DNA from 2 places in the Priestia aryabhattai genome. Region 1 is predicted to be linked to the other one. Evidence: a T-box and tRNA genes for the amino acid it is inferred to sense, from the RefSeq annotation. Region 1 holds a T-box; the other holds one or more tRNA genes.
The links. A T-box is a leader RNA that pairs with one kind of tRNA and senses whether it is charged. The one in region 1 lies ahead of M3225_RS05435 (valine--tRNA ligase), so its partner is inferred to be a tRNA-Val.
Positions count from the first base shown of each region.

Region 2: it has a tRNA-Val gene. The T-box ahead of M3225_RS05435 (valine--tRNA ligase) is inferred to sense a tRNA for this amino acid. The anticodon was not compared.

Region 1 is NZ_JAMBOQ010000001.1:1,041,956-1,049,562, reverse strand. It holds gene hemB (porphobilinogen synthase) at 1-660, shown strand, start outside; gene hemL (glutamate-1-semialdehyde 2,1-aminomutase) at 677-1,966, shown strand; gene spoVID (stage VI sporulation protein D) at 2,114-3,298, shown strand; gene ysxE (spore coat protein YsxE) at 3,376-4,425, shown strand; gene M3225_RS05440 (hypothetical protein) at 4,437-4,634, opposite strand; T-box leader at 4,865-5,109, shown strand; gene M3225_RS05435 (valine--tRNA ligase) at 5,192-7,607, shown strand, end outside.
Region 2 is NZ_JAMBOQ010000007.1:131,295-138,901, forward strand. It holds gene M3225_RS24290 (GntT/GntP/DsdX family permease) at 1-428, shown strand, start outside; gene M3225_RS24295 (DUF1349 domain-containing protein) at 582-1,193, shown strand; gene M3225_RS24300 (YitT family protein) at 1,232-1,852, opposite strand; gene M3225_RS24305 (Lrp/AsnC family transcriptional regulator) at 2,026-2,475, shown strand; gene M3225_RS24310 (arylamine N-acetyltransferase family protein) at 2,503-3,258, opposite strand; gene M3225_RS24315 (DsbA family oxidoreductase) at 3,279-3,872, opposite strand; tRNA gene M3225_RS24320 (tRNA-Val) at 4,003-4,074, shown strand; partial or broken gene M3225_RS24325 (cysteine hydrolase family protein) at 4,425-4,972, shown strand; partial or broken gene M3225_RS24330 (recombinase family protein) at 5,283-5,825, opposite strand; gene M3225_RS24335 (hypothetical protein) at 6,307-6,561, opposite strand; gene M3225_RS24340 (hypothetical protein) at 6,647-6,871, opposite strand; gene M3225_RS24345 (GlsB/YeaQ/YmgE family stress response membrane protein) at 7,111-7,383, shown strand; gene M3225_RS29705 (hypothetical protein) at 7,418-7,543, shown strand.

The DNA.
Region 1 (7,607 bases):
AAAGAAAACTTTCCAGACTTTGTTGTTATTGCAGATACATGTTTATGTCAATACACAGATCATGGCCACTGTGGTGTAATTGAAGACGGAAAAATCTTAAACGATCCTAGCCTTGACTTATTAGCTCGTACAGCGGTTAGTCAAGCTGAAGCAGGAGCGGATATTATTGCGCCTTCAAACATGATGGACGGTTTTGTGGCGGCTATTCGCCACGGTCTAGACGAAGCTGGATTTGAAGATGTGCCTGTGATGTCTTATGCTGTTAAATATGCATCTGCCTTTTACGGACCATTCCGCGATGCAGCGCATTCTTCTCCTCAATTTGGAGATCGTAAAACATATCAAATGGACCCAGCCAATCGCTTAGAAGCACTTCGAGAAGCAGAATCTGATGTAGAAGAAGGAGCAGATTTCTTAATTGTAAAACCGGCTCTATCTTATTTAGATATTATGCGCGATGTGAAAAATACGTTTAATTTACCGGTAGTGGCTTATAATGTGAGCGGTGAATATTCAATGATTAAAGCGGCAGCTCAAAACGGCTGGGTAAATGAAAAAGAGATTGTTCTTGAAAAATTAATTAGCATGAAGCGTGCAGGAGCGGATTTAATTGTAACGTATCATGCTAAAGACGCAGCACGCTGGTTATCTGATAAGTAATTAAGGAGGCTTACACATGAGAAGTTATGAAAAGTCAAAAGCAGCTTTTTTAGAAGCGCAGCAATTAATGCCGGGTGGAGTAAACAGTCCTGTTCGTGCATTTAAATCAGTAGATATGGATCCTATCTTTATGGAACGAGGAAAAGGCGCTACGATTTACGATATTGACGGCAATAAATATATTGACTACGTCCTATCATGGGGACCTTTAATTCACGGACATTCCAACGATCAAGTAGTTGAAGCAGTAAAAAAAGTAACGGAATCTGGTACAAGCTTTGGTGCACCAACGTTAATTGAAAATGAGCTTGCCAAGGTTGTGATTGAGCGCGTGCCTTCAATCGAAATCGTCCGTATGGTGAGTTCAGGTACGGAAGCAACGATGAGCGCACTGCGTTTAGCACGTGGCTATACGGGCCGCAACAAAATTTTGAAATTTGAAGGGTGCTACCATGGACACGGTGACTCTCTTCTCATTAAAGCTGGCTCAGGCGTAGCAACGTTAGGCCTACCAGATAGTCCAGGAGTGCCTGAAGGAATCGCTAAAAATACGATTACAGTGCCGTACAATGATTTAGAAAGCGTACAATATGCTTTTAAAGAATTCGGAGATGACATTGCCGGAGTAATCGTTGAACCGGTAGCAGGAAATATGGGTGTGGTACCGCCTCAGCCAGGTTTCTTACAAGGGCTTCGTGATATCACATCAGAATATGGCTCACTGCTCATTTTTGATGAAGTAATGACAGGGTTCCGCGTAGCGTACAACTGTGCACAAGGCTACTACAACATTACGCCTGACTTAACTTGCTTAGGAAAAGTAATCGGTGGTGGTTTACCAGTAGGTGCTTACGGTGGTAAAGCTGAAATTATGGAGCGAGTTGCACCAAGCGGCCCAATTTATCAAGCAGGTACATTATCAGGTAATCCACTTGCGATGACAGCTGGATACGAGACATTAACGCAGCTGACACCTCAATCTTACGACGAGTTCATTCGTAAAGCAGATCGATTAGAAGAAGGATTGATGGCAGCAGCTGAAAAATATGATGTGCCGTTTACGGTAAACCGAGCTGGTTCAATGATTGGATTCTTTTTTACAAACGAACAAGTAATAAATTACGAAACAGCGAAAACATCCAATTTAGATTATTTTGCAGCTTACTATCGTGAAATGGCTAATGAAGGCGTGTTTTTACCTCCTTCTCAATTTGAAGGAATGTTTTTATCAACTTCTCATACAGATGCAGACATTGAACATACAATTGCTGCAGCTGAAAAAGCTTTTTCGAAGTTACGTGGATAAACAGCTAAATCAGATTGACTTTTATACCAAAGCTTACGGAGGATTCCGTAAGCTTTTTTAGTTTTAAAGACATATTTTAATTTATTTGTTCATACATCTTTAATGACCGCGCTATTACCTGGCGGGTGTTGGAAGGGGGAGAACAATTTGTCGCAGGATAATTTATCATGTCTGCGTTTTTCCGTAGAAGAATCAGTATGGTTTCAAAAAGGACAGGAAGTCTCACAACTTTTGTCTATCTCCTTAGAGCCTCAAGTATCTATTCAAGAATATGACCAATATGTGTCTATTCGAGGAGCATTACAATTAACAGGTGAATACGAAACGTACGAGGGAGAGCACTCGTTACGAGAATATACAAATGAGAATCAAGTGCAATCTATCTCTGTCCGTGAAGACGGAACGGCTGAATTATCACATCAATTTCCTGTTGATATTACCATTCCTAAAAATCGTATTCAAAGTATTGAAGACGTATATGTATCTATCGATTTATTTGATTATGAATTGCCAGGCACAAATCAGCTGCAGCTAATGGCTGACTTGTCCATCACAGGATTGTACGGAGAACAGCATGAAGAACGTGAAGAAGAGGAAGAGTTTGCGGAAGAACAGCATGAAGAACAGCATGAAGAACGTGAAGAAGAAGAAGAGTTTGCGAAAGAACAGCACATCGTATCCTATGAAGAAGTGGACGATGCTGAAGAGGTATATACTGAAAACTTTGCTCTAGAAGAAGAAGAGAAAGAAGAAGAGTTTGATTTAAGCTACCGTGAAGCTCCAGAACTTCTAGAGGAAGAGGCTAGTGAAGAAGATCCTTCAGAAGAGCCGCCTAGTTATTTTTCATCTGTATTTAAAAAAGAAGCTCGTGCTGAGCCGGTCGTTGAATACGAAGATGAAGCATATGAACCATTTGAAGTCGAAGTGAAAAAAGAAGCGCAAATCGAGGAAGAAAGAGAAGACAACGTGATTGAGCTTGTTCAGCTTCGTCAAGAGCAAGAAAGCTTAGAAGAATCGCAAGCTAGTGAATTGAATGCGTATGCTGAAGTCCAAGAAGAAGCTGAGCAAGAAGAGGAAAAGATTATTGTTGAATTTCGTAAAGAAGAAAATGAAAGCGGACGAAATGAAAACGCCCTTTATTTAACAAAGCTCTTTTCTCGGGAAGAAGAAGCTTTTTCAACGTGGAAGCTTTGTATTGTTCAAGACGGAGATTCGCTTGATACGATAGCAGACCGCTATAAAACGAATGTGCAAAATATTTTACGAGTGAATAATTTAGAAGATGAATATGAACTGGAAGAAGGAAGCATCTTAAATATTCCCGTTCGTTAAAGTCGGAAAGAAAACAGTTTTGACGCATATAATGTCTTAACTGTTTTCTTTATTTTTTATGAGAAAGGAGAATATAGATGCAGCGGACAGTAGCAGACTACAAAGTATTGTTAAAAGAATATGACTTAGATGTTGACTTTATCGAAGACTATGGAAAAGTAAAAAAAGTCTATACGAAAACTGGCGTATTTGCGCTTAAAGAAATGACGAATTATCAAGAGCGAAATCAGAACTTCATTCAAAAGCTGCAGAACGTGTATCAAAAAGGGTGGATGGGCTTTGTCCCTATTTATCAAACGAAACGTTCTCAGCCCATTGTTTCAGATGAAAGCGGCTCGTATTACTTAATGCCGTGGCTCCCAAATAATCCAACCGAAGAGCGTGATATTCGATATCATAAATTGTTTCAAGAGCTTGCTAAGCTTCACGGCGCTTCGGCGCAGGAAGTAGAAGTGAAAAAAGAAGATATAGAAAATCATTACACATCGATGAAAAAAACGTGGGAAAAACGTCAGGAAGAGCTGAAGCAATACGTAGTAGAATGTGAGAAGAAAGTTTATATGTCCCCGTTTGAATTGCATTACTGTACATTTTATTATGAAATGACGAGAGCGCTTGAATTTGGGTTTGGAAAGCTCGATCAGTGGAACGATGAAATGGAGGAAAAAGAAAAGATCCGGCTGGTTACTTCTCATGGAAAGCTATCGGCTAAACATTTTATTTATGACGAACGGGGAAATGGGTTTTTTATTAATTTTGAACATGCAAAAGATGCTTCACCTATTTATGATTTGGTCTCATTTTATTTCCGTACTCTTCGCACATACCCAGTAACTACCTATGACAGCTATGAGTGGTTTAGCACGTATGAAAAACATTTTGCTCTCAGAGAAGAGGAAAGGCTGCTTTTGCACAGTTATTTAGCGTTTCCAGAACCCCTGTATCAGTGTATCGTTCAATATAGGCATCATAAAGAAAGTAAAACGGAGCTTGAACATATGCAGTCATTTATTCGAGCATACTGGCTGACGAAAAATATTGAACAGCTGAATATTAAAATATTTGAAGTAGATCAGCAAAAAAAAATGGCAGCGGAAGCAGCTGCACAAGCCCAAGCGAACGAATAGCGCTTGGGTTTTTAAATCCAGTCGGAATATAAAGCAACCGCTAGTATGGCAAGCAGTGCCAACAACAGTACATCAAAGGTTGTAGGAAAAAATAGTGTACGTATACCTTGAAAAATTGTTAAAGGAACAATAAACTGTCCACAAGCCGCTCCTGCTGTTTTGAGCCACCGCTGCAGCTGATACGAATTTACATTTATTCGTTTCTTCATTTGTACATGCCCCTTTCAATCCACGTGCCCAGGTTAAAGTCAGTATATGAAAAAAGAAAAGAATGGTGCTATTTTTTTGAGTAAACTCTTCATTTTATTTCCAAATTTAGCGAGTGAATGAAAAAATAAAGAGCAGAACAAAAAAATTATGAATATTATCGTAAAAAAGTGGAGAAGATTATTGACGATTCAACATTTTTTCATATAGTATAATTAAGAGAAATTCATACATAAATACAGTGAATAGGAAGAGTACGGGATGTTCGTCTTTCAGAGAGAGAAATCAGTTGCTGTGAGATTTCTTAAGAATGTGCACTCGGAATGTCGCCTATGAGTAGCTTTTTTGAACAGCTGCATAGCTCAGTAGAAAAAGCCGGTTAATCAACCGTTATGAAATGAAGTGTATAGGCTTATCAAACGGGATACGTCTATAAAAAAAGGTGGTACCGCGAAATCAACTCCTTTCGTCCTTTTATTAGGAAAGGAGTTTTTTTATGTTTATAAAAGGTTTACACAGTTTCTAAAGACTGAAACTTTATATTATGGAGGTATACATTATGTCTGAAAAAGAAGTGACTCTTCCAACGAAGTATGATCCAAAAGCCGTTGAAGAAAATCGTTATCAGTATTGGTTAGACGGAAAGTTTTTTGAAGCAACAAACGACCCTGAAAAAGAGCCATACACAATTGTAATTCCACCCCCGAACGTAACGGGCAAGCTGCATTTAGGCCACGCTTGGGATACAACGTTACAAGACATTTTAACGCGTATGAAGCGCATGCAAGGCTATGACGTTCTATGGCTTCCTGGCATGGACCATGCAGGGATTGCAACGCAGGCAAAAGTAGAAGAAAAGCTTCGCAGCGAAGGGAAAAGCCGCTACGATCTAGGCCGCGAAAACTTTGTAGCTGAAACGTGGAAATGGAAAGAAGAATATGCAAGCTTTATTCGCCAGCAGTGGTCGAAGCTAGGACTTGGCTTAGACTATTCACGCGAGCGCTTCACGCTTGATGAAGGCCTTTCTAAAGCAGTACGTGAAGTATTCGTAACGCTTTACAAAAAAGGGTTAATCTATCGCGGAGAATATATTATTAACTGGGATCCAGCTACAAAAACAGCTCTTTCAGACATCGAGGTTATTTACAAAGATGTACAAGGTGCGTTTTATCATATGCGCTATCCGTTGGCAGATGGTTCTGGACATATCGAAATCGCAACAACTCGTCCTGAAACAATGCTAGGAGATACGGCTGTAGCTGTTCACCCTGAAGATGATCGCTATAAGCACTTAATCGGCAAAAAGGTTGTCCTTCCGATTGTAGGTCGTGAAATTCCAATCGTAGGCGATGATTATGTCGATATGGAATTCGGTTCTGGTGCGGTAAAAATTACACCTGCTCATGACCCGAACGATTTTGAAATTGGAAACCGTCATAATTTAGAGCGTATTTTAGTGATGAATCAAGACGGTACGATGAATGACAAAGCAGGTAAATATGAAGGAATGGACCGTTTTGCTTGCCGTAAGCAAATTGTTAAAGACCTTCAAGAAGCCGGTGTATTGTTCAACATTGAAGACCACATGCATTCAGTAGGTCATAGTGAACGAAGCGGTGCCGTTGTTGAACCTTATTTATCAACTCAATGGTTTGTAAAAATGCAGCCGTTAGCAGATAAAGCGGTAGATCTTCAAAAACAAGAAGAAAAAGTAAACTTTGTACCTGATCGTTTTGAAAAGACATATTTACACTGGATGGAAAATATTCGCGACTGGTGTATTTCACGTCAGCTTTGGTGGGGACACCGCATTCCAGCTTGGTACCATAAAGAAACTGGAGAAGTATACGTAGATCATGAAGCTCCAGCAGATATCGAAAACTGGGAACAGGATTCAGATGTATTAGACACATGGTTTAGTTCGGCACTATGGCCTTTCTCAACAATGGGCTGGCCGGATGTGGATGCAGCTGATTTCAAACGCTACTATCCAACAAACGTGCTTGTAACAGGCTACGACATTATTTTCTTCTGGGTATCTCGTATGATTTTCCAAGGTCTTGAATTTACGGGTAAACGTCCGTTTGACGATGTACTAATTCACGGTCTTGTACGAGATGCTGAAGGTCGTAAAATGAGTAAATCACTTGGTAACGGTGTAGATCCGATGGAAGTAATCGAGAAATACGGTGCCGATTCTCTTCGCTACTTCTTATCTACAGGAAGCTCACCAGGACAAGATTTACGCTTCAGCTTTGAAAAAGTAGAAGCGACGTGGAACTTTGCAAATAAGATTTGGAATGCTTCTCGTTTTGCATTAATGAATATGGACGGTATCACATTTGAAGAGCTTGATTTATCAGGCGAAAAATCTGTTGCTGATAAATGGATTTTAACGCGCTTAAATGAGACGATTGAGCATGTAACAAAATTAGCTGATAAATATGAATTCGGTGAAGTTGGACGCATTCTCTATAACTTTATTTGGGATGATTTCTGCGATTGGTACATTGAAATGGCTAAACTTCCTCTTTACGGAGAAGATGAAGCAGCTAAAAAGACAACTCGCTCAATTTTAGCTTATGTACTTGATAACACAATGCGACTTTTACATCCATTCATGCCGTTTATTACCGAGGAAATTTGGCAAAGCTTGCCGCATGAAGGCGAATCGATTACAGTAGCTAAATGGCCGGAAGTCCGCGCTGAGCTTTCTGATAAAGAAGCGGCTAACGATATGCGTTTACTTGTAGATATTATCCGCGCTGTTCGTAACATTCGTGCTGAAGTGAATACGCCGATGAGCAAACAAGTAAAATTATTTATCAAAGCTAAAGATGAAAATATTCAAAGCCAGCTTGAAAAGAATCGTGCGTATGTAGAGCGTTTCTGTAATCCAAGTGAGCTTGTGATTTCAACAGATGTTTCATTAGATGAAAAAGCGATGACTGCTGTTGTAACAGGCGCAGAATTAA
Region 2 (7,607 bases), on a different contig from region 1:
CTGTAGGATCTATTGTCTTAATTATTGGTGCAGGCGGCGGCTTCAAACAAGTATTAATCGATAGCGGAGTAGGTACAACGATTGGTCAAATGTCTGAACATCTATCTCTATCACCACTTGTACTTGCATTTTTAATTGCTGGGTTAATCCGTATTGCTACAGGTTCAGCAACAGTTGCATTAACAACAGCGGCTGGTATTGTCTCACCCATCATTGAGCACATGTCTGGTGTTAACTTAGAACTTCTTGTTATCGTTACTGGTGCGGGTTCGTTAATGTTCTCTCACGTGAACGATGCTGGCTTCTGGATGGTGAAGGAGTACTTAGGGTTAACAGTGAAAGAAACGTTCAAAACATGGACCGTTCTGGAAACGCTTCTATCCTTTATTGCTTTTGCAGGAGCACTTATTCTAAATGCATTAATTTAAAAATAAGACTCTTTTACTCTATGTAAAAGAGTCTTATTTTTTATAAAAGAAAAGAATCTACAGGAAAAATAATCAAAATATTTTATTTATTCGTTAAATTGTGGCAGAATAGAAATAGAAGAATAATAGCTTCTAAGAAGGGAATGACAGAGAGTGAGTAATCAACTAGTATTTTTCACAAACTTTTCAGAAGGAAAATTAGATTCAGAAGTTTCCTGGTTTTGTCCGCCAGCTCAATTTCAAGTTGATAGAGAAACGAATCGATTAGTGATTAAAACAGACGCTAAAACAGATTTTTGGCAGCGTACTCATTACGGCTTTGAAGCGGACAACGGACACTTTCTTTACCGTGAAGTAGAAGGCGACTTTGAAATTATGACAAAGGTGCATACATATCCGGTTAATCGCTATGATCAAGCAGGTCTCATGATTCGTGTATCAAAAGATACGTGGATTAAAACGTCAGTTGAATACAATCCCGATGGTCCTAACCAATTAGGAGCAGTCGTAACCAACCAGGGTTTCTCAGATTGGTCCAGTCAAAATTTCACTCAAAACAAATCAGCACTTTATTTTAAAATTCAGCGCAAAAATGATGATTACACCGTTTGTTATTCAAGTGATGGAGATTCTTGGACTCAGCTCCGACTCGCTCACTTATTGAACTCATCCAAAGAACCTGTTCAAGTTGGCATTTACGCTTGTAGTCCTCAAGGAGAAGGATATGAAGCCCAATTTGATTTTATAAAAGTAGAAAAAATTTAAATAAAAAACACGATTTAGTCACAGCTAAATCGTGTTTTTTATTTAGAAAGCGCATTATCTAAAGGCTGTGTGGTAGAATCGGGTGTCGGTTGATTGTGTAAAGCAATTTTTTGCTTGAAATAGCTGATGATAAACCCTGTAATGGCAATGGACATAACTGAGAAAATTCCTTTTGAAAGCCCAATTGAATACATGCTCGACAGCACGACAAGGAAATCAAATGAAAAATTCACTTTTCCAGGGTCCCACCCGAATTTTCGCTGCGCGAATAAAGCTAAAATATTAGCGCCGCCGAGAGAAGCTTCGTTCATAAATAAAATAGATAAGCCAAGGCCGGCAATTAGTCCGCCCGTAACAGCACCCATCAGGCTAGGAAGTGTAAAAGAAGGAAGCAAGTGATCTAGTGAAGTGAGAAGCGATAGCAAAGACACTGATCCTATAGTTGTAGTAGTAAATTTCCATCCCATTTGAAAGAAGGAAAAGAGATAAAAAGGAATATTAATGAGAAAAAAGATCACCGCAAACGATAAAGGAAAGGCGTATGACAAGCTAAGAGATAGACCAGCTGTTCCTCCCGTCACTACGTGAGAGTGCCGCAAGATAAGAACACCAATACTTGCAATCGTACATCCAAGAATAATCCATAAAACTTTTCGCATAAATAAACCCCTTTGTTTGTTTTTTTCAGAATTTTCATTTTCAATCATCTGCTTTAATGATAGGATATTAAATAAAGAAAACACATGCATAAATGAAGGAAATAATACTTGTTCTGTTATCAACTTGAATAAAGATTTTATTTATTATATTCATTTTGAAAGGAAAGGTTTGTATGGATCAAATCGATGCACAATTATTGTCTATTTTGCAAAAAGACGGACGTATGACAATTAGTGATTTATCAAAAAAGCTGGCTCTTAGCCGTCCAAGCGTATCAGAAAGGCTGCAGCGTCTTCAGGAACGAGGAGTGATCCAACGTTTCAGCGCTACGGTGTCTCCGAAAGCTTTAGGGAGAGATACACAGCTGTTTATTCAAGTAAGTGAATTAAAAAGAAAACCAGAGGAATTTGAAGACTTTATTGAGCAAAATGAAGATGTGCTTGAATGTCATCGTGTAACGGGGCCGGTTTCTTATTTTATCAAAGCAGCCGTGTCTGGAATGGATGGACTTCGAATGCTAGTGGATGAACTGATCCCTTATGGAAATGTGAATACCTCGATTATTTTAAAGTCGCCTGTAGAAAACAGGATGATTACTCCTGTACAAAAACCAGCCCCATGAGGAGGCCGGTTTTTCGTGTAAGGCATATTAATAAAATCCTTTAATAATATAAAAATGATTTTGCAAAATATCAGGAATTTCTTCTTCTGAAACGTTCCTTTTCGTCTTTTTTTCGCTGTCTGTTACAGTTAGCGTTTCACCAGAGAGCGTAATGCGCCCTGTCGGTGTTGCGATAGTAACAAGACGTTTGTGCACAAACGGAGAATCGGGTGACGTCTGATTGAACTCACACATAGGAGTAAAGTCAGTCAGCTTTGTAGGAATTGTAGACACGCGGTACAGTGTTTTCCATACTCCATCTTCAAAACGTTGCAAATCATACGTATGTTTTGCAACGTTTGTCATGCGGTAAGAGCCGCTTACATCTCTTACCACTTCGCCACTTAGCGGCATTGGTTTGCGAACAGAATCTCCAAATCCAACGTCCACGATGTAAGACTGATTTTCAATCTTTACAAGGTTTGTAGCGTGACTTCCTTCAATGGTCCACGTGCCGTCGGGTTTTTTGACGGTAGCTGAAACGTAGGAGACTTCATATCCGCTTTCTTTTAACAGCCAGCCAAATAGACCGTTTAATTCGTAGCAAAACCCTCCACGTAAATTTACGATTACTTTTTGAAAAATCCGTTTTAAATCAATAACGATAGGGGTTTGAGACAGAACGTCTAAGTTTTCAAAAGGAACATGAAGCATGTGCTTGTTCTGTAAAGTAGCTAAGCTTTCATACGTTGGGCTATCTGGTTTCTTAGCTAAAAATCGACTAAAATAATAATTAATATTCATCAAATGCACCTCTTAGTAAATCATTTCTCTCTGTCTTTAAGAAAACGTTCATCTAACAGTGCGTTTTCGATTGTTTCTTTGGAAACGAATCCTTGAAGTACGCGGCTGCCAATTTTTAAAGTTGGTACTTCCGTTACATGAGCTAAGCTATTTTTATGAACTTGTTCAAACGTCCGGTCTCTTAAGATACGTGTAAATATCTCTTTATCTAAATGCAGGGAATCAGCGATTTCTGCTAAGACTTCAATCTGGCTAATATCTTTTTCATCTTCCCAATAAGCTTTAAATACAGCATCTACATATGCACTTTCTTGACCATGTTTTTTAGCAAAATGAAAGCCTTCATGTGCTAAACGAGTACGTGGGACTGGGGACATGTCCGGCATCTTCATTTCTACGTGTAGCTGTTGTGCTAAAGGCACTATCGATTGATCCCAAGATTCCTCTAATAAACCTTCTATTTGCTCCATCTGTTCAGCTGGCTCAGGACGAAGTTCAAAAGGCTTCCATTCAATCTCAGCTTTTTGTTCTTTAAAGACTTCTCTTAAAGGCTTGGTGGCTAGAAAACATAGTGGACAGACAAAATCAAAATAAAATTCAACATGTGCTTTCATCCCGTCACGCTCCTTTATGGCATGTTTTTATTTTATCAAAAGTAAGGACGATCGTTCCAACTTGGGAACGGTGGAAAAATAGTTGACAAAATTGGATAACTCTTTCTATAATATAGTCAATACATATCACGAGCGATTAGTTCAGTGGGAGAATACATCCTTGACAGGGATGGGGTCGGGGGTTCGAATCCCTCATCGCTCATACCATTGAATTTGTTGCGTTGGTGCTGTTTTTACTAACAGCAAAACCTTCGTAGTGATTCAATCAATCTTTGATGAAAACATTCCTTCATTCTAATTCTAGAATGAAGGAGTGTTTTTTGTTGTCTTCATTTAATTATTTTGACGAAAAATCTCAAGTTAATAAACGACAACCCCATAAGCGAAAAGATGAAAAGATTTTAAAAAAGATTCTGCAAAAGTAATATTTGAGAAATTTATTGAATTTAAATTGTAATATAAAGTAATTTTTATATCGTAGTGAAAATCTATTTGACAAAATACTGTTACTAGGAAGTCTATATATTTAAATAAAACCTTAATACAGCTTTAATTATTATCGATGTTAAAAGGGCTTTTGAAGATGAAAAGTGGGGGATAAGAAATAACCTAAATGTTGAAGACAATATTCAAGTTCTCTTAAAGACATGGAGAGAAAAGAAATACCCAATCATACATATTCAACACTTATCTGATAACGACCATTCAATTTTCCATCCTAGTAAACCAAGCTCAGACTTTAAAGATGTTGTAGTCCCAGCTGAAAACGAAATGATCTTTAAAAGAAAGTGAATAGTGCATTTATAGGAACTGGACTCGAAAAACATTTAAAAGAAAACCAAGTAGAAAAGGTTGTAATAGTGGGGTTAACAACTCCACACTGCGTCTCAACTATTACTCGAATGAGTGGTAATTTAGGATTTGAAACGTATTTAGTATCAGATGCAACAGCTGCATTTGCAATAAAAGGCACAGATAATACGTATTATTCGGCTGAGCAAATACATAATGTGTGATTAGCTACTTTAGACAACGAGTTTGCTACAGTTTTAACCACAAAAGAATTAATCCAAAATTTAGTCGGCAAAATAAAGGCTTAATACTTTTATTTAATTGTATACGCTATACATCCATAGTTAACATAATTCCGCTTCCCGGACCACACCACAAAAAAGAACCCTTGTCGCAGAACGATTCTGCCAAGGGCCCTTTTTCCGGAGTATGCAGCTTTTTATACATCCTTGATTTCTCAACGTTCTTTACAAGGGCATTCGCAAAATACATGTATAAAAAACATACCTTTTATACATATGCTAGTCCCTATAGGAATAGTCTTTATTCCTATGCTTTCTTGTAGTTACATTTTCTATATACAATAAAGGCCCATGAGTCTTCATGGGCTTTTATGTTTCAATTATCTAAGTAACGATATAGAGTAGTCTTACTTATACCTGTAGCTTCTGTTATTTGAGCAATCGTATATTTCTTACTCCAGTACATATCAAGTGCACGATGAACATTATAGTCAGGTTTCTTAGGACGACCGCCACTTTTTCCTTTCAATTTCGCTTCTTCAAGACCAGCTTTTGTACGTTCACTGATGACATCATGTTGAAATTGGCCAATACGTTTAATGGTATTGAAAAACTTTTTTCCTTCTAATGTTGAAGTATCAACATCATCCAGAATAGATACAAAATGAATATGATTTTCAGAAAGATATTCAATTAATTCAATAAGGTGTCGAGTAGAGTCTGCAATACAATAAAATTTATAGACAACTACTGTATCTCCCTCTTGGAGAGAAGCTAACATCTCATCAAATTGCACTCTCTTTTTTAAGGAATTTGTTTTTTCTTGATAAACCTTTTCGCAATTATAGGGTTGCAAAGCCTGTAATTATTTGTCCAAATTTTCATCTTCGCTATATGGACGGGTATAACCAATAATCACTAAACCATCTCCTGCATGGATTGTTTATTTACATTTTACTATTTATTATTAATTTTAGATTGAGCGAACTCCATTAGATCTCACTTTCTTTTACTAAATGTGGAATTTATTTTTAAAAAATTATAGCTTAAATTTTTCAAAAAGACTATTTTTATAAGGGCTAGTATATGCATAAAAGGCTGTTTTTTATGCAAAGAGTCCATACTTAGTCATCATAGAAACTTTGATAAATCAAAGATGTATAAAATTATGTATAAACGAAAATTATGGCAACCAAACGAGCTCTTGTGTATCAAGAGCTCGTTTGGTCACTTGTTTCCGGAAAGAGACATTATGGTAACTAAAAATGTATACTTTTACGGACGGACTATTTAATTTTGTTTCTAAATGTTATATGAGGCTCAGCATATATTTCTCCCTATTATCTACAATAAACTATCTAAATGAAAAATCTCGACATGGTAAAATGTCGAGATTTTTATTAGGCGACGATTTCTATATAGTCTTTTTTTACAGCATCCCATTGGAATCTTCCTTCTTCTACAACAAGGTGAGCTTCAAGATCCCAAGGTAAATTTTGTTTAGGTATATCTAAACGTAAGTGTTCAATACTCGCTGGAGGAAGCTCCCTGTCTCGTTCATTTAGTCCGATAAAATAAATACCACCTTGTGCTAATACATCTGGATGTAAATAAACAAAGATTGTCTGTAGTTCTGTTCTCTTTATTCCTTTCATTCTTTCGACTCCTTTTGAATACTTTTTAATAACTTAGTTTAATAAGTAATTAGAATATCTACTTTTTCATGCTATTGATTTAACATTAATTTTTTTTATATTTATTTTCAGTGGAGGATTCATTTTTAGTTTTCTTTTTATTTCTTTCATCTTGCTTTTCTATCTTTACCTCTTCAGTTGGTATTGGATCGACTGTCTCTTCAATTTTAAAGCGATCAAATAGAGTTTCATTCTCCGTAGGATACTGCTCAGCATGATCCCTTCTTTTAGTCTCTTGAGGATGGGGGGGGATTTTTCTTGACTCTGTCATTTTGATTCCCCCCTGTTTTGACTATATAGATCCATATAGATCTCCTCCTATAGATGAAATATTTTATTTACTTTTATCCTAACAAGGATGATCTTAAACCTATACTTATCGAAGTTTTGATTCAATTATAAAGATAAGTAAAATGAGAGAAAAGACTCTAAATAAGAAAAAAATACCATGATTAATGGGTTTTAGTTAGGGGTAAAGTCAACTAAACATTTTAAAAGGGGTGAATATAAATGGAAATTCTATGGATGCTAATTGTCGGTGGAATTATCGGGTGGCTCGCTGGTTTAATTACGGGAAGTGATGTTCCTGGAGGTATTATTGGTAATATTATCGCAGGCTTTATTGGCGCTTGGTTAGGCGGCCTTATCTTGGGAGATTGGGGACCAGTTGTTGGTGGATTTGCAATCATTCCCGCAATTATTGGATCAATTATTTTAGTATTAGTCGTAAGCTTTATTTTACGAAAAATGGGTCAAAAGAATAATCATGGTCATCATGCATAAGAAAGTAAAAAAATTTAAATTGGAGTGATTAAAAATGAAAGAAGAAAGCAAGTCTATGTTATCTAACTTTTGTGAAGAAAATCGATTTGAACTAGATTCTTACCTTACTTTTTTATTTGATCAAAATAATAATGATCCTGAAAATGGGTCAAACGTTTAATGAAAGATGAATTAATTTTTAGAGGGAAAGACAAAAAGATATTAAACCAGAATGCAGTATAAGC